Regions from separate parts of the Aeromicrobium sp. A1-2 genome, predicted to be linked through region 1. Evidence: predicted binding sites of a transcription regulator. Region 1 holds the regulator's gene; each other region holds the start of a gene.
The links. Region 1 encodes LexA, which represses DNA repair genes until DNA is damaged. Its sites were predicted from a motif close to TCGAACANNTGTTCGA; they were not measured.
Positions count from the first base shown of each region.

Region 2: a site for LexA is predicted at 1,738-1,753, ahead of C6I20_RS15040 (HNH endonuclease signature motif containing protein). Genes of this name have one in related genera too.
Region 3: a site for LexA is predicted at 1,610-1,625, ahead of C6I20_RS05080 (DUF222 domain-containing protein). Genes of this name have one in related genera too.
Region 4: a site for LexA is predicted at 1,846-1,861, ahead of C6I20_RS04925 (HNH endonuclease signature motif containing protein). Genes of this name have one in related genera too.

Region 1 covers NZ_CP027482.1:1,695,971-1,699,647, reverse strand. The annotation lists gene C6I20_RS08225 (ATP-dependent DNA helicase) at 1-975, shown strand, start outside; gene galE (UDP-glucose 4-epimerase GalE) at 1,039-2,004, shown strand; gene lexA (transcriptional repressor LexA) at 2,014-2,736, opposite strand; gene C6I20_RS08210 (SDR family oxidoreductase) at 2,820-3,656, shown strand; gene C6I20_RS08205 (hypothetical protein) at 3,653-3,677, shown strand, end outside.
Region 2 covers NZ_CP027482.1:3,054,933-3,058,609, forward strand. The annotation lists gene ppc (phosphoenolpyruvate carboxylase) at 1-366, opposite strand, end outside; gene C6I20_RS15040 (HNH endonuclease signature motif containing protein) at 468-1,724, opposite strand; gene C6I20_RS15045 (hypothetical protein) at 1,833-2,096, opposite strand; gene C6I20_RS15050 (MFS transporter) at 2,106-3,554, opposite strand.
Region 3 covers NZ_CP027482.1:1,031,706-1,035,382, forward strand. The annotation lists gene C6I20_RS05075 (HNH endonuclease) at 338-727, opposite strand; gene C6I20_RS05080 (DUF222 domain-containing protein) at 727-1,596, opposite strand; gene C6I20_RS05085 (NAD+ synthase) at 1,704-3,455, opposite strand; gene C6I20_RS05090 (glutamine synthetase family protein) at 3,569-3,677, shown strand, end outside.
Region 4 covers NZ_CP027482.1:1,005,422-1,009,098, reverse strand. The annotation lists gene C6I20_RS04940 (hypothetical protein) at 1-859, opposite strand, end outside; tRNA gene C6I20_RS04935 (tRNA-Val) at 1,000-1,073, opposite strand; gene C6I20_RS04930 (peroxiredoxin) at 1,236-1,697, opposite strand; gene C6I20_RS04925 (HNH endonuclease signature motif containing protein) at 1,877-3,190, shown strand; gene C6I20_RS04920 (DUF3052 domain-containing protein) at 3,205-3,591, opposite strand.

The sequences.
Region 1 (3,677 bases):
AAGGACAAAGAAAAGGGCGAGCCCGATGCGGCCCGCCAGCAGGCGCGGGGCATGGTCGACGACGTCCGCAAGATCGCCGAACGGATGGCTGCCAAGGGCGAGACCGAAGTGCTCTGGATGAGCGACAACCGCGGCAACAAGCAGCTGCACATTGCGCCGATCGACGTCTCGGCAAGCCTGCGCGACAAGCTCTTCGGCGGCAAGACCGTGGTGCTGACCAGCGCGACCCTCCAACTCGGCGGCGGCTTCGACCCCGTGGCCCGTTCGTTGGGACTCGAGCCGGGGGCCGACACGTGGAGCTCACTCGACGTCGGATCGCCATTCGACTATCGCAAGCAGGGCATGCTCTACGTCGCCAAGGGCCTGCCGCTGCCGGGCCGCGACGGGTTGGAGGAGGCACAGCTCGCCGAGATCACCTCACTGGTCGAGGCAGCCGGCGGCCGCACTCTCGGCCTGTTCTCGTCGCGTCGGGCCGCGGAGAAGGCGGCCGAAGAGGTGCGCGAACGACTGCCCGACATCGACATCTGGTGCCAAGGCGACGCCCAGCTGCCCGAGCTCGCCAGACGCTTCGCCGAGACGCCGAGCACGTGCCTGTTCGGCACGCTGAGCCTGTGGCAGGGCGTCGACCTGCCGGGCGACACCTGTCAGCTGGTCATCATCGATCGGATCCCGTTCCCCCGCCCTGACGACCCGCTGATGAGCGCCCGCCAACGGTTGGTCGAGAAGCGTGGCGGCAACGGGTTCATGAGCGTCGCCGCCAGTCACGCGGCACTGCTGCTGGCGCAGGGCACGGGGCGGCTGATCCGGCGCGCGACCGACAAGGGTGTTGTCGCGATCCTCGATCCCCGCATCGTGACGGCCCGATACGGCTCGTTCCTGGCCGCCTCCCTTCCGGACATGTGGCGGACGACCGATCGTGAGATCGCCCTCGCCGCACTACGCCGCCTTGACGAGGCCGCTCGTGCTGACGCGTGAGGCTCGGCGACCCCGGCAGACCCTCGCTTCACAGGCCGGCCGCCTTGCTGGCACGCTGGTGAAATGAGCGTCCTCGTCACCGGCGGTGCCGGATACATCGGTTCGCACGTCGTGCGGGCACTGAGCATGGCCGGGCTCGAGTGTGTCGTGGTCGACGACCTCTCGAGCGGGCACCGCGAGTTCGTCCCGGCGGAGGTCGATTTCGTCGACACGACGATCCTCGACAGCACCTTGATGGCCAAGGTCATGGTCGAGCGCGAGATCGAGGCCGTCGTCCACCTCGCGGGGTTCAAGTACGCCGGGGTGTCGGTGCAGCGTCCCCTGCACACGTACGAGCAGAACGTGCAGGGCACCGTGAGCCTGTTGCAGGCGATGCACGAGTCCGACGTCGACAAGATCGTGTTCTCCTCGAGCGCGGCGGTCTACGGCACGCCCGACGTCGACATCGTCACTGAGGCGACGCCGACCGCGCCTGAGTCACCGTATGGCGAGAGCAAGCTGATCGGCGAGTGGCTGCTGCGAGACGCGGCGCGTGCCTTCCCGTTGCATCACACATCGCTGCGCTACTTCAACGTCGTCGGCTCGGCGGTGCCTGAGCTCTACGACACCAGCCCGCACAACTTGTTCCCACTGGTCATCGAGGCGCTGGTGGAGGGGCGGACGCCGCGCATCAACGGCACTGACTACCCGACACCGGACGGCACCTGTGAGCGCGACTACATCCATGTGGCCGATCTGGCCGAGGCGCACGTCGTGGCGGCGAAGAAGCTGCTCGCGGGCGTCGGGCTCGAGCCGGTCTACAACCTCGGCAGCGGCGACGGTGTGTCGGTGCGCGAGATCATGGACGCGGTGGCCCAGGCGAGCGGCATCCCGTTCGAGCCTGAGGTTGGCGACCGTCGGCCGGGTGACCCCGCGCGGATCGTGGCGTCCGGGGAGATCGCGGCGCGCGACCTCGACTGGCAGATGCGCCACTCGCTGATCGAGATGGTCCGTAGTGCGTGGGACGCCCGTACTCGTCCCACCGCGTGACGAACAGGGTCAGACGCGGCGCAGGACCGCGGTGACCTTGCCGAGGATCGTGGCGTGGGTGCCGTCGATGGGGGAGTAGTCGGCATTGTGCGGAAGCAGCCAGACCTGGCCGTCCTTGCGCTGCAGCGTCTTGACCGTCGCCTCGCCGTCGAGCATCGCTGCGACGATCTCGCCGTTCTCGGCGTCGGGCTGCTGGCGGATCACGACATAGTCGCCGCTGCAGATCGCTGCGTCGATCATCGAGTCGCCGGAGACCTCGAGCAGGAACAGGGTGCCGTCGCCCACGAGCGACTTGGGCAGCGGGAAGATCTCCTCGACCCGCTCCTCGGCCAGGATCGGACCACCGGCCGCTATGCGACCGACCAGCGGCACATTGGTTGCGATCGGCATGGCATCGCCGATGCCGGTCTCGTCGAAGGTGCTCTCGGGTGAGCTGCTCATCGAGCGGCGAGCGGCCATGACGTCCGGCAGGAAGATCTCCAGCGCCCGCGGCCGGTTGGGATCGCGCTTGACGTAGCCGAGTGCCTCGAGCGCGCGCAGCTGGTGCGCGACCGAAGACGTGCTGGTCAGACCGACGGCTGCGCCGATCTCACGCATGCTGGGCGGGTAGCCTCGGGTCTCGATCTCGTCGCGCAGGAACTCCAGCACCTTGCGCTGGCGGGCGGTCAGCCCGGTCGAGTCGGCCGGCCCGTCCGGGAGCTCGGTGACTTCGGCGTTGCGGTCATCACTCATGATCGAAGACTAACCCCGAACACGCCCCCAGTTCAAACATATGTTCGATGGCGTGTCGCGGGCGGCGCATCTAGGTTGGTGCAGTGTCGAAGCCCCTCGTGAAGCCCGGAAGTCCCAGATCAGCCGTCGTGACCGGAGCCGGACGGGGGATAGGTAGGGCCATCGCCGTCGAGCTCATGGGCCGCGGGTACGACGTCGTCGTGACCGATGTCGACGGCGCTGCGGCCGAGCAGACCGCCCTCGAGATCGGCGCAGCGCTGGGTCTCGTGCTCGATGTCACGGACCCTGAGGCCAACCGCGACGTTGCAGCCCGCGCCTGCGAGATCGCACCACTGGGGGCGTGGGTCTGCAATGCCGGTGTCGGCATCGACGGCGAGCTGACCGCACTGTCGATCAGCCAGGTTCGCACGATGGTCGACGTCAACGTGCTGGGCGTCATGTGGGGCGTACGCGCCGCGGCCGACACGTTCCGCGGACAGGCCGTGGGTGGCGTCAAGGGTGGCGAGATCGGCATCCTCGCGTCGCTCAGCTCGCACGCACCGGTCCCGGGCCTGAGCGTCTACGCAGCGACCAAGGCTGCCGTGCTTTCGCTGGCAACCTCCGTGGCCGCCGAACTGCGCGGTGACAAGATTGGGGTGCACGCGGTGTGTCCCGATGGCACCGACACCGCGATGGTCGACGGATTCGACGTCGACGGTGGAGCGCGCGAAGCCTTGGCCGCGGGAGTCATGCTGACTCCCGCCCACGTGGCACGCGAGCTCGTCGACATGTTCGGCACCCGACGCGTCTACCGGACGCTCCCGGCCTGGCGTGGTGTGCTCGGCCGGATCGGGACACTGTCGCCCGCCGGATTCATGTACGCGGATCCGATGATGCGCCGCCTCGGAGCGCGCCGACTCAAGAAGGCCGGTGCGCGATGAGCTATCTGGTCGTGGGCACCC
Region 2 (3,677 bases), 1.4 Mb from region 1:
GCCGTCGGCCGCGAGCTCCTGCCACCGGTGCAGCTGTTCGGTCGTGTTGACCAGCTGGAAGTACGCCGTGAAGGCGCGGGCCAGGACCACGGCCGTACCGGAGTCGATGCCGTCGAGGACTCGATGCAGCTCGACGTCGTCGGGCTGGCGGGCGAGGCCGCGCACCCGCTCGACGAGGGCCAGCAGGTCGGCGCCCTCGTGCCGGGTGAGCGCCTCACCCAGCAGGGCCGAGAGCTGGCGCACCGAGGCGCGCAAGGAGGTGTGCTCGACGTCGGACGACACCCCTCCTCCGAATGACGCAGCGTCTGGCTGGCGGCGGTCGGACTCGAGGATCTCTTCGGTGGTCAAGCGGCTCTGAGGCGTCACGCGTCTAGTCTGCCTCGCGAATGTTGCGTCCGTATGTTCGGATGACGACTGTTCCCTGCGAGCGGGTCGGCGTGCGTGCCTGTGGGCCGCCGGACGTGTGGTCAGGCGGCTTGGCGGTAGTTGCTTCGTCGTCGGCGTCGGAGGGTGCGGCCGGCTTTGGTGGTGAAGGTGAATCCGTCGACCGCGTTGCCGGTGATGTTGAGACGACCACGGTGCAGCAGATGATGGCAGCGGGTGCACAGTCCGACCAGGAGGTCGAGGTCTGTCGGTCCGCCCAACGACCACCAGATGCTGTGGTGGATCTCCAGGTGGGTGTGGTGGCAGCCCGGCGTCGCGCACACCCCGTGTTGACGGGCGATGACCGACCTGCGTTGCAGCAGGTTGGGTTGGTACTTCGCGGTGCCGGCGTTCAGCACCTGCGCCTGGCGGTCGCTGCCGCCGTTTTTCATCAGGAACGCGGTGAAGTCACTGACACACAGCAAATACATCAACAGGTTTGGTCCGATCGCGCCATGTCCGGCGAGCTTGGCGGGTTCGGTGGCGGGCATCGGGTCGGGGATCAGGTGTGGGTTCTCGGTCGTGGCCTTCACATGCGAAGCAGCCGCTTCCAAGGTGTCGGCGTCCACGAACACCGACAGGTGCGGTTTGACGCCCTTGTCGGAGGGGAGCCCGTTGCCCAGGATGTCGGTCAACAGGTCATCGAGCCCCTGGACCCGGCGCTGCGCACCCGTTCGGGTGTCCTCGGCATCGTGTGGTGCCGACACGGAGTCCAGGACCTTCTTGAGCTTGGCGCCAGTCACGGTGTTGAGGAAACCCGTGACGTGCCAGCCGTCGGGGAGGGCGTCTACGGCGATGTCTTCCTTGTCCATGCCCCGCTCCCACGCATCGTCGAGATCTTCGGGATGGATCGTGTCCTTCAAGTGTTTGACGGCCTCGAAAAGCTCGGCCGGCTCATGGTGGGAGGCGACGTCGACGAGCACGTCCTCGAACTGGCGCATCGGCTCCAACCCCACATGGCGTAGTCCATAGACGAACACCCGCACATGGGCGGCGCTGATCTGCCCCGACATAGCTGCGCCGGCCATCAGCGGCAGGTCCCGCAAAGCAACCACATTCTTGACCAACACCGTGGCCTGACCCGGGTTGAGCCGCAACTGGTTGCGGACCCACGTGTTCAACGTCGACGCGCCATCGATCTCGTAATCCTTCGACGCCTCCAGCTCGGCCAGCAACATCGCCTTGGCCGCATCCAAGGCGTCCTGCGCGCACTGGACCGCCCGGATCTTGTCCCGCACGTCACCCGACGACAGCACCTGCGCGGCGGTGCGCATCGCGTCGATCGTCGGGTGGGAATTCATGCCTCCATACTACTCGAACACACGTTCGAAGACAAGACTTTTCCACTGAAATTCAAGCAGATTATGGATGTCCGAGCCGAGTGCAACAATGGCCACGAGGACTGTACGTCAGGCGAGAAGTCGCCACAGTTGCCAGGCCAGGACACCCACGCCGAGCACTCGCCGGAACGGAGTGGCTCCGCGCAACAGCTCGTCCAGACCCCACACCACCAGCGCGCCGGAGCCGATCCAGCGCAGCTCGGCATCGCGTCCGTCGTACGGGCTCCAGCGCGCGACCGTGGCGAAGATGAAGACCCAGATCGCGGCATTGGGCGCCTGGAACAGCACGAGTCGGCCCGACCCGTCGCGGAAGAAGGTGGCGGAGTGGCTCACACCGTGATCCTAGGCGTCGATCGACTCACGCACAGATCCAGCGGACGGCTCCTGCTCGAGGTCGTCCTCGTACTGCTTGCCGGAGACACGCGGGATCGCCAGGCCCGCCAGCGCGGCGAGCAGCAGCGCGCCACCGAGCAGTGCGAAACCGGCCGTGTAGCCGATCTCCTTGGGGAAGCCACTGGGCAGGAAGTGCGCCGTGACGATGCTGGCCATGATCGCCGTGCCGATCGAGCCGCCGATCGTACGGATGTTGGCGTTCATGCCGCTGGCGACGCCGGTCTGCTCCGGGGGAACCGCGCCGACGATCAGGCCCGCGAGGCAGGCGAACGCCAGGCCGATGCCCAGGCCGACGATCCCGTTGGACACGTAGACCTGCCACCGCTCGGCGTGGAAGAACGCCAGCATGAACATGCCACCCGAGCCGAGGGCTGCGCCGAACACGACGACGGCCTTGGGACCCACCCGCCGCGCGATCGATGCCGCGATGAGTCCGGCGATGAACGTCGCGATGGCCGACGGCAGCATCAGGATGCCCGAGTCTGTGACGCTCGACCCGAATCCGTAGCCGTTGGCGGTCGGCGTCTGGTTGAACTGCGGGATGAACCCGAACGACGCGTACATGCCGACGCCGACGAGCAGGGCCACGAGGTTCGTCGTCCACACACCCGGCAGGCGCATCATCCGCATGTCGATCAGGGGGGAGGCCGAGCGCTGCTCGACGCGGATCCACGTCACGACTAGGACGGCCGACAGCACCAGGAGCCCAATGGTCCGCGAGGATCCCCAGCCCCACTTGGGCGCCTCGCTGAGCGCGAGAAGGAGGGCGATCAGCCAGGACGACAGCAGCACCGCGGGCAGCAACGAGATGCGGCCCGGCGTACGGACCGGCGACTCCGGCACCAGGAAGACCGCGGCCACGGCGGCGACCAGCGTCACGATGAACGGCAGCCAGAACAGCCAGTGATAGCCCAGTCCGGAGACGATCGGTCCGGCCAGCACGATGCCGGCACCGAAGCCGACGGCCAGCAGCGAGGACACGACGCTCACGGCCCCACCGACCTTGTGGTGGGGGAATTCGTCGCGGATGATGCCGAACGCCAGCGGCAGCACGCCACCGCCGATGCCCTGGATGACCCGGGCGAAGATCAGCACACCGATGCTGGTCGCCAACGCAGCGAGGAGCGAGCCGAGCGACAGCGCGACCAGCGACAGGACGAGCAGGCGCTGCTTGCCGTACGCGTCGCCGAGCCGGCCCATGATCGGCGTGAACACCGACGCCGAGATCAGATAGGCGGTCAGGACCCACGTCACGGTCGTCTGGTCAGTGTTGAGCTGCTGCTCGATCTCGGCCAGCACCGGGACGGTCAAGGACTGCATGAGCGAGTACGACGACACCGCGACGGCAAGGACGACGAAGGTCAGCCAGTAATGCGTGCGTCGGGTCGACGTGGACACAGGGATACTCCAGAGATGTTCTTCGGTTGGGCGCGGACCGAGATCATTGCTCCGCGCAACCAACCATACGGAGTCATCCTCCGGATCGCTATGTCCAGATCACGTGCGTCTGGTCACCCCAGG
Region 3 (3,677 bases), 660 kb from region 1:
TGTCGTCTCGCAGCTCCTCACGGAGTCCACGGATGGCCTCCAGCCTGCCAGATCCGCCGTCCTGTGGCCGGGAGTGTGAAGGAACTCATAGGGCTGGGCCGACCCGTCTGGGCCTGCCGGTGTCGTGGATCCAGCGGATGGCGATGCGGGCCGCTGCGTCGAGCCGACGTCATGGATCGGTGGATCTCTCGCCCATCCGAGCTCGGATGCCCTAGCAGCTCACCGCGCAGCCGCGGGATGGCCAACTGAGTCACCGCCCGACGAGTTCGAGCGGCCAAGCCCGCTTGTGTGTCCATGCTGCCGGTTCGGGCGTGCCGGTGGGCCGCCGGGCGTGTGGTCAGGCGGCTTGGCGGTAGTTGCTTCGTCGTCGGCGTCGGCGCAGGGTGCGGCCGGCTTTGGTGGTGAAGGTGAATCCGTCGACGGCGTTGCCGGTGATGTTGAGACGACCACGGTGCAGCAGATGATGGCATCTGGTGCAGAGTCCGACCAGGAGGTCGAGGTCTGTCGGTCCGCCCAACGACCACCAGATGCTGTGATGGATCTCCAGGTGGGTGTGGTGGCAGCCCGGCGTCGCGCACACACCGTGCTGGCGGGCGATGACCGACCTGCGTTGCAGCAGGTTCGGTTGGTACTTCGCGGTCCCGGCGTTGAGGATCTGAGCCTGGCGGTCGCTGCCGCCGTCCTTCATCAGGAATGCGGTGAAGTCACTGACACACAAGAAGTACATCAACAGGTTTGGTCCGATCGCACCGTGGCCGGCGAGCTTCGCCGGCCGTGTTGGCGGCATGTGGTCGGGATCAGGTGTGGGTTCTCGGTCGTGGCCTTCACATGCGAAGCAGCCGCTTCCAAGGTGTCGGCGTCCACGAACACCGACAGGTGCGGTTTGACGCCCTTGTCGGAGGGGAGCCCGTCGCCCAGGATGTCGGTCAACAGGTCATCCAGACCTTGGACCCGACGCTGCGCACCGGTGCGGGTGTCCTCGGCATCGTGCGGTGCCGAGACAGAGTCCAGGACCTTCTTCAACTTCGCCCCGGTGACCGTGTTGAGGAAACCAGTCACGTGCCAGCCGTCGGGCAAAGCGTCGACGGCGATGTCTTCTTTGTCCATGCCCCGTTCCCACGCATCGTCCAGATCCTCGGGATGGATCGTGTCCTTCAAATGCTTGACCGTCTCGAACAGTTCAGCCGGATCATGGTTGCGGGCGACGTCGACGAACACGTCCTCGAACTGGCGCATCGGCTCCAACCCCACATGCGCCAACCCATAGACGAACACCCGCACATGGGCGGCGCTGATCTGCCCCGACAGGGCTGCGCCGGCCATCAGCGGCAGGTCACGCAGAGCGACCACGTTCTTGACCAGCGAGGTGGCCTGGCCCGAGTTGAGCCGCAACTGGTTGCGGACCCAGGCATTCAACGTCGAGGCACCGTCGATCTCGTAGTCCTTCGTTGCGTCGATCTCGGCCAGAGCGACCGCCTTGGCAGCATCAAGGGCGTCTTGCGCCACCTGGATCGCGCGCGCCCGGTCCCTGGCATCCCCTGTGCGCAGCGCCTGAGCGGCAGTGCGCATCGCCGCGATCGTGGGTTCCGGATTCATACCTCCATCGTACTCGAACACGCGTTCGAGTGCAAGAGGCATTCGCTGCAATCAGAGAGAAAAAGTGCGTGTCAGCACCGATTGGAAGAATCGCCAGCAAGACCCGGCTACAGCTTCTCTCGCCAGCGATGTGTGATCGGCACGCGCCGGTCGCGGCCGAAGTTGCGGCGCGAGACCTTGGGTCCCGGCGGATACTGACGGCGCTTGTACTCCGCGCGGTCGACCAGCATGATGACGCGCTCGACGAGGGCGGGCTCGAAGCCCTCGGCGATGACAGCAGCCGAGCCGAGATCGCGCTCGACGTAGGCGTCGAGAACCGCGTCGAGCAGGTCGTACGGCGGCAGGGAGTCCGAGTCGAGCTGACCGGGACGGAGCTCGGCCGAAGGCTCCTTGGTGATCGTGCCCTCGGGGATCGGCGGAACCTCGCCGCGATCGGTCGCGGCCTGGTTGCGCCAGCGGGCCAGCTCCCACACCAGGGTCTTGGGCACGTCCTTGATCGGTGCGTACGCGCCGACGGCGTCGCCGTAGATCGTCGAGTAGCCGGTCGCGAGCTCGGACTTGTTGCCGCACGCCAGAACCAGGTGGCCGTGCTGGTTGGAAAGCCCCATCCAGATCACCGCACGGATACGGGCCTGCAGGTTCTCCTCGGCGAGGCCGTCCAGGTGCAGCGACTCCTGGTATGCGTCGAACATCGGCGCGATCGGGATCGTGTCGAGCGACAGCCCGGTGCGTTGGGCTTGCTCGGCAGCGTCGGACTTGGAGTGATCGGTCGACCAGGCGCTGGGGTTGGACACCCCGAACACGTTCTCGGGGCCGAGCGCGTCGACCGCGATCGCCGCCACCAGTGTCGAGTCGATCCCGCCGGACATGCCGAACAGCACCGAGGCGAAGCCGTTCTTGTGCACGTAGTCGCGTAGCCCCGTGACCAGCGCGGTCCAGATCTCCTCGTGCCGGGAGATGCGCTCGTGGTGGATCGTCGGCAGCGGCTCGTATGCGGCGAACGGCTCGGACGTCACGATGGTTCGCTTGATGGCCAGTCCGCCGAAGCGCTCGTTGACGTCGGGCATCGTGGGAGTCGCGGCCGGCAGGTCGAGATCGACGACGAGCAGCTCTGACTGGAACTGTCCGGACCGGCCCAGCACCGAGCCGGCTGCGTCGACGACGATCGAGTCGCCGTCGAAGACCAGCTCGTCCTGCCCGCCGACCAGGTTGACGTACGCCAGGACGCAGTCGCCCTCGGCGGCACGTCGGGCGCACAGCTCGAGGCGTACGTCGTCCTTGTCGGCCTCGTAGGGGGAGCCGTTCGGCACGACCAGCAGGGCCGCATCGGCAGCCTTCGCCGCTGCAGAGGGTCCGTCGCGCCACAAGTCCTCGCAGATCGCGAGCGCGACGTCGATGCCGCCGATCTGCACGATGTTGATCGTGTCGCCGGGAACGAAGTTGCGGATCTCGTCACCGACGCCGTAGTTCCAGAGGTGGTGCTTGGCCTGCCGGGCGACGATCCGGCCGCCGTGCATGACGCCGACCGAGTTGGTGGGTGCGTTCTTGGGGATGCCGAGCCCCTCGGTGACCCCCTCGGCCTGGTCGAGGAACCCGACGACGACGGCGAGGTCGCCGCAGCCCTCGTCCTGCAGCCGTACGGCGAGCGCTTCGGCAGCCGCGCGCGAGGCCCGGATCAGCGACGCACGCATCGCGAGGTCTTCGATCGGGTAGCCGGTCAGCATCATCTCGGGGAACACCACGAGGTGGACCCCCTGGGCGACGGCTTCCTTGCAACGCTCGACGACGATGTCGGCATTGCCGGCCAGGTCACCGACCGTGGCATTGACCTGGGCGAGGGCGAGACGGATCTGGGGCACGGCACGAGACTATCGCCATGTCGGGAGTGGCCGCGTCCGGCCGAAACTCCGTGTCGGCGCTCGCGGATGGACCCCGAAACACGGCCGTAACACGGCTTCGTCACACTGGCGGCATGGGAAAACAGGAAGACTTCGTACTGCGCGCCCTCGAGGAGCGTGACGTCCGGTTCGTGCGTCTGTGGTTCACCGACGTGCTGGGATCCCTGAAGTCGGTCGCGATCG
Region 4 (3,677 bases), 690 kb from region 1:
TCATCGTGGCGAATTCCATGTAGCAGACACGAAGGTGCCGCTGAGCAACCGGGTTGTCAGCGATCAGCGACGTCTTCAGTGCACGGCCAGCCTCGGCGCCGTCATGTTCGACGATGAGTCGGCGGGTGGACCAGAGATCGTCGAGCAGGGGATGCGAACCCCACTTCTGGCCGGTCGCGTAGCTGTGGGTCGCGGGCACCAGAATCCGATCGATGACGGGAGAGAACAGGGTCCCGAGGCTGGCGAGGGCCGCGCCGTGGGCTTCGCTGCCCCAGCGGGTGTCTGGCGCCAGGAACTTTCGGATCGTCGTCCTGGCGGTGAGGAGCTGCTTGCCGCTCTCTGCGGCGACCTGCTCAAGCAGTGAAGTAGTGCGCTCGATGGCCGCAGTCTCACGCAACGGCACGTCTAGACCGAACCCATAGACGATCGCTCCGACGCGGTCCTGGTTCTTGGTCAAGCTGTAGAAGGAGTCCACGCCGCCGGTGAAGCACGTCCCCGTCAACCGCTCGGGAGATGCGAGCAGCCGCCGGCGGTTGCTCTGAGCGGGAGGTGCCTGCACCTCCACGCGCTTCATACGCCGCGAGTACCACGTCGTCAGGATGTCCTGAACACGGTTGATCGCGACGGCACGCTCGGAAATCGGATCAGTGAGCTCAAGGTCCTCACCACGGCGCATCGCCACCACCAGCATGGTCGGCAACCAGATGTCGCCCTTGTTGGTCTTCACGAAGGGGATGTTGTCCCGAGTCACGAACGTGAGATCGCGATGAGTGCCGTCGGAGAACGTCGCGCGCACCCGGGTGCGGTGGCGGCCGTCCTTGAGAACGTCCTGCTGCGTTGCTCCTACCTTCATGGTCACGGGCCAAAGATAGAGCAGCAGATGTCCCGTTTGTTGGGAATTTGGAACGCCGCCCCATCGGCAAGCTGGGCGCAGGCCAGGAAGGACTCACCCTTCTGCGGTCGACCAGGACAGCCATGGTTGCGACCGACGAAAGCAAGTGGGCGAAGAGGGACTCGAACCCCCGACCTTCCGGGTGTAAACCGGATGCTCTAACCAACTGAGCTATTCGCCCTCAGGACCAGCGGAACGATACCGCAAGCGCCGGCAACCACCCTCATCCACAGGGAGCCGGGACAAAAAGAACCGCAGCTGCCAAGGTCTCGGGTCCCTGGCAGCCGCGTGGGCTTAATCAAACCTCACGGGCCGTCGAGCGCGCAGGTTATTGCGGAAGATTTCAGGAAATCTCAGCCAACGCCGCGCGATAGGCCGACAGGTCGCGCGCATCGGGGATGCCGTTCTCGATTTTCCAGCGCAGGATGCCCTCGCGATCGATCACATACGTGCCGCGATTGGGGGCTCCGGCACCCTCGTTGAACGTGCCGTACACACGAGAGACCTCCCCGTGCGGCCAGAAGTCGCTGAGGATCGAGAACTTGTATCCGTCACGATCCGCGAATGCGCGGTTGGAGAAGAAGTGGTCGCACGAGATCGCCAGGATCTCGGCGCCATCGGACTCGAAGTCGCCGAGGTTGTCGCGGAGCTCGCAGAGCTCACCAGTGCAGATGCCGCTGAACGCGAACGGGAAGAACACCAGGACGACGTTCTTGTCACCTCGGAATGACGAGAGCGAGACGTCCTCGCCGTGCTGGTTCTTGAGGGTGAAATCAGGGGCGGCAGAGCCGATGTCGAGAGTCATGCGATCAGCCTAGGTGCGACCACCCGAGGCGGCTTGCCGGAGGCTGCGCGCAGGATCGAGCCACTGGAGGCGCGCCTCATATCGCACTGGAATAGCAACATATTTCAGACTATTACTCCTTGACGCCGCCGCTCCTTCGATGCTAGAATCGAACATACGTTCTAGTCGCTGCGAGGATCATGTCTGCCGCTCTCGCCACCCCCCTCCCCCACCCGCTAACGCGTGGTGTCGAAGACATCGGCGGCGCGCTCGACCGCATGCCGATCGACGCGTGGGAAAACCTCGAGCCGGCCACGATCGCCGCGCTGAGCGAACGACTGATGCGGATCGAGGCCCGGGTCAGGGCGCAGCTCGTGGCTGCTGCCCGATCGCTCGACCACTCCGACTACGCGAAGCGCAAGGGCGCAACCTCGACCGGAGCGATGCTCGCCGGGGCATTCGGCGGTGACCGTCGTTCGGCCGAGTCGGCTGTGCGCATGGGCGAGACGCTGCGGGCAGCGGGCCGCACCGAGGACGCGTTGGCGCGCGGAGACATTGGTGCCGCTCAAGCTGCGATCATCGCCGGAGCCATCTCCGACCTGCCGGACGACACCCTCGACGAGCACAAGCACCGGTGCGAGGACCGGCTGATCGGTGATGCCTCCCGGCTCAGCCTCAAGGACCTGCGGTCGAGGTCATTGCGAATCACCGATCAGTTCAAGCCCAAGCCTGAGGTCGACGCTCACGAAAACGAGTCGCTCGAGTCCCGGGAGAAGTCAGCTTGGAAACGGTCGGAATTCTGGATGGTCGACAACCGCGACGGCACCCACCGGGGCAGCTTCGTCCTACCCGATGCCCAGGCCGACATGCTCCGCACCGCTATCGAGGCGATCTCCGCCCCACGGCGCGATCATCTTCACGACGCGACTCCAGCCGCGGCGTCCTACTACGACCGCGACCTCATCGCGCGCACCCGCCAGGGCCTCGGATTCGCCGAGCTCTGCGGCCACCTGCCGGCCGACCAGCTGCCAGGGCGTGGCGGTGTCGGCGCCACCCTCATGGTGGCGCTCGACTATGAAACCCTCGTCAACGGTGTTCGAGCCGCAACCCTCTCGACCGGCACCCGCATCTCTGCCGGGCAGGCCCGTCAGATGGCCTGCAACCTCGGACTCATCCCGCAAGTCTTCGGAGGGGCGTCGCTCCCCCTCGATCACGGCGCCGAGAAGCGTGCGTTCACGGTCGTCCAGCGGCGCGCCATGGAGCGTCGCGATGGCGGCTGCTCGTTCCCGGGCTGCGACCGCCCACCCGGATGGTGCGAGGCACACCACGCCAGGACGCCGTTCGCAGTCGGGCAGACCACAATCCTGGCCGAAGGCGTGCTGATCTGCGCACACCACCATCGCACCGTCCATCAGGACGGATGGGCGATCCGATTCTCGGATCGCGACGGTCACCCCGAATATCGCGCACCGAGATCAACGATCTGGCGGCGCAATCACCGGTGGCGACCCTAGGTCATTAGCCGAGCTCAGCGCTTGTGCGCGGTCAGCCTCGTCGATGCCCACTCGTCGGAGGCCGACGCCGTCGTGGTCGTCGACAGACCCGCGATGGGTGCTGCCTCCACCACGTCAGCGCCCGGGACGTATCCCTCGCGGCCAACCTTGGGCGTGAACAACCACACCGATCCCCCCTCGGCGAGATCCTGCAACGAGTCGACCAAGGAGTCGATCAGATCGCCATCCTTGTCTCGCCACCAGACGATCACGCCATCGACGACATCACCATGGTCACCATCGACCAGGTTGTTGCCGGTGACGCGCTCGATCTCGACACGGAGCTCCTCGTCGACGTCCTCATCCCAGCCAAGCTCCTGGATGACGGTGTCAGGACCGAAGCCCAACTTGCCCGCGTCCACCGCGATGTCTCCCTACGTTCGTTGAAAACCTACTGAAAAGTAGGTACGTCGGCACTGTTGCCGCTATCACAGTAGCGAACCCGAGG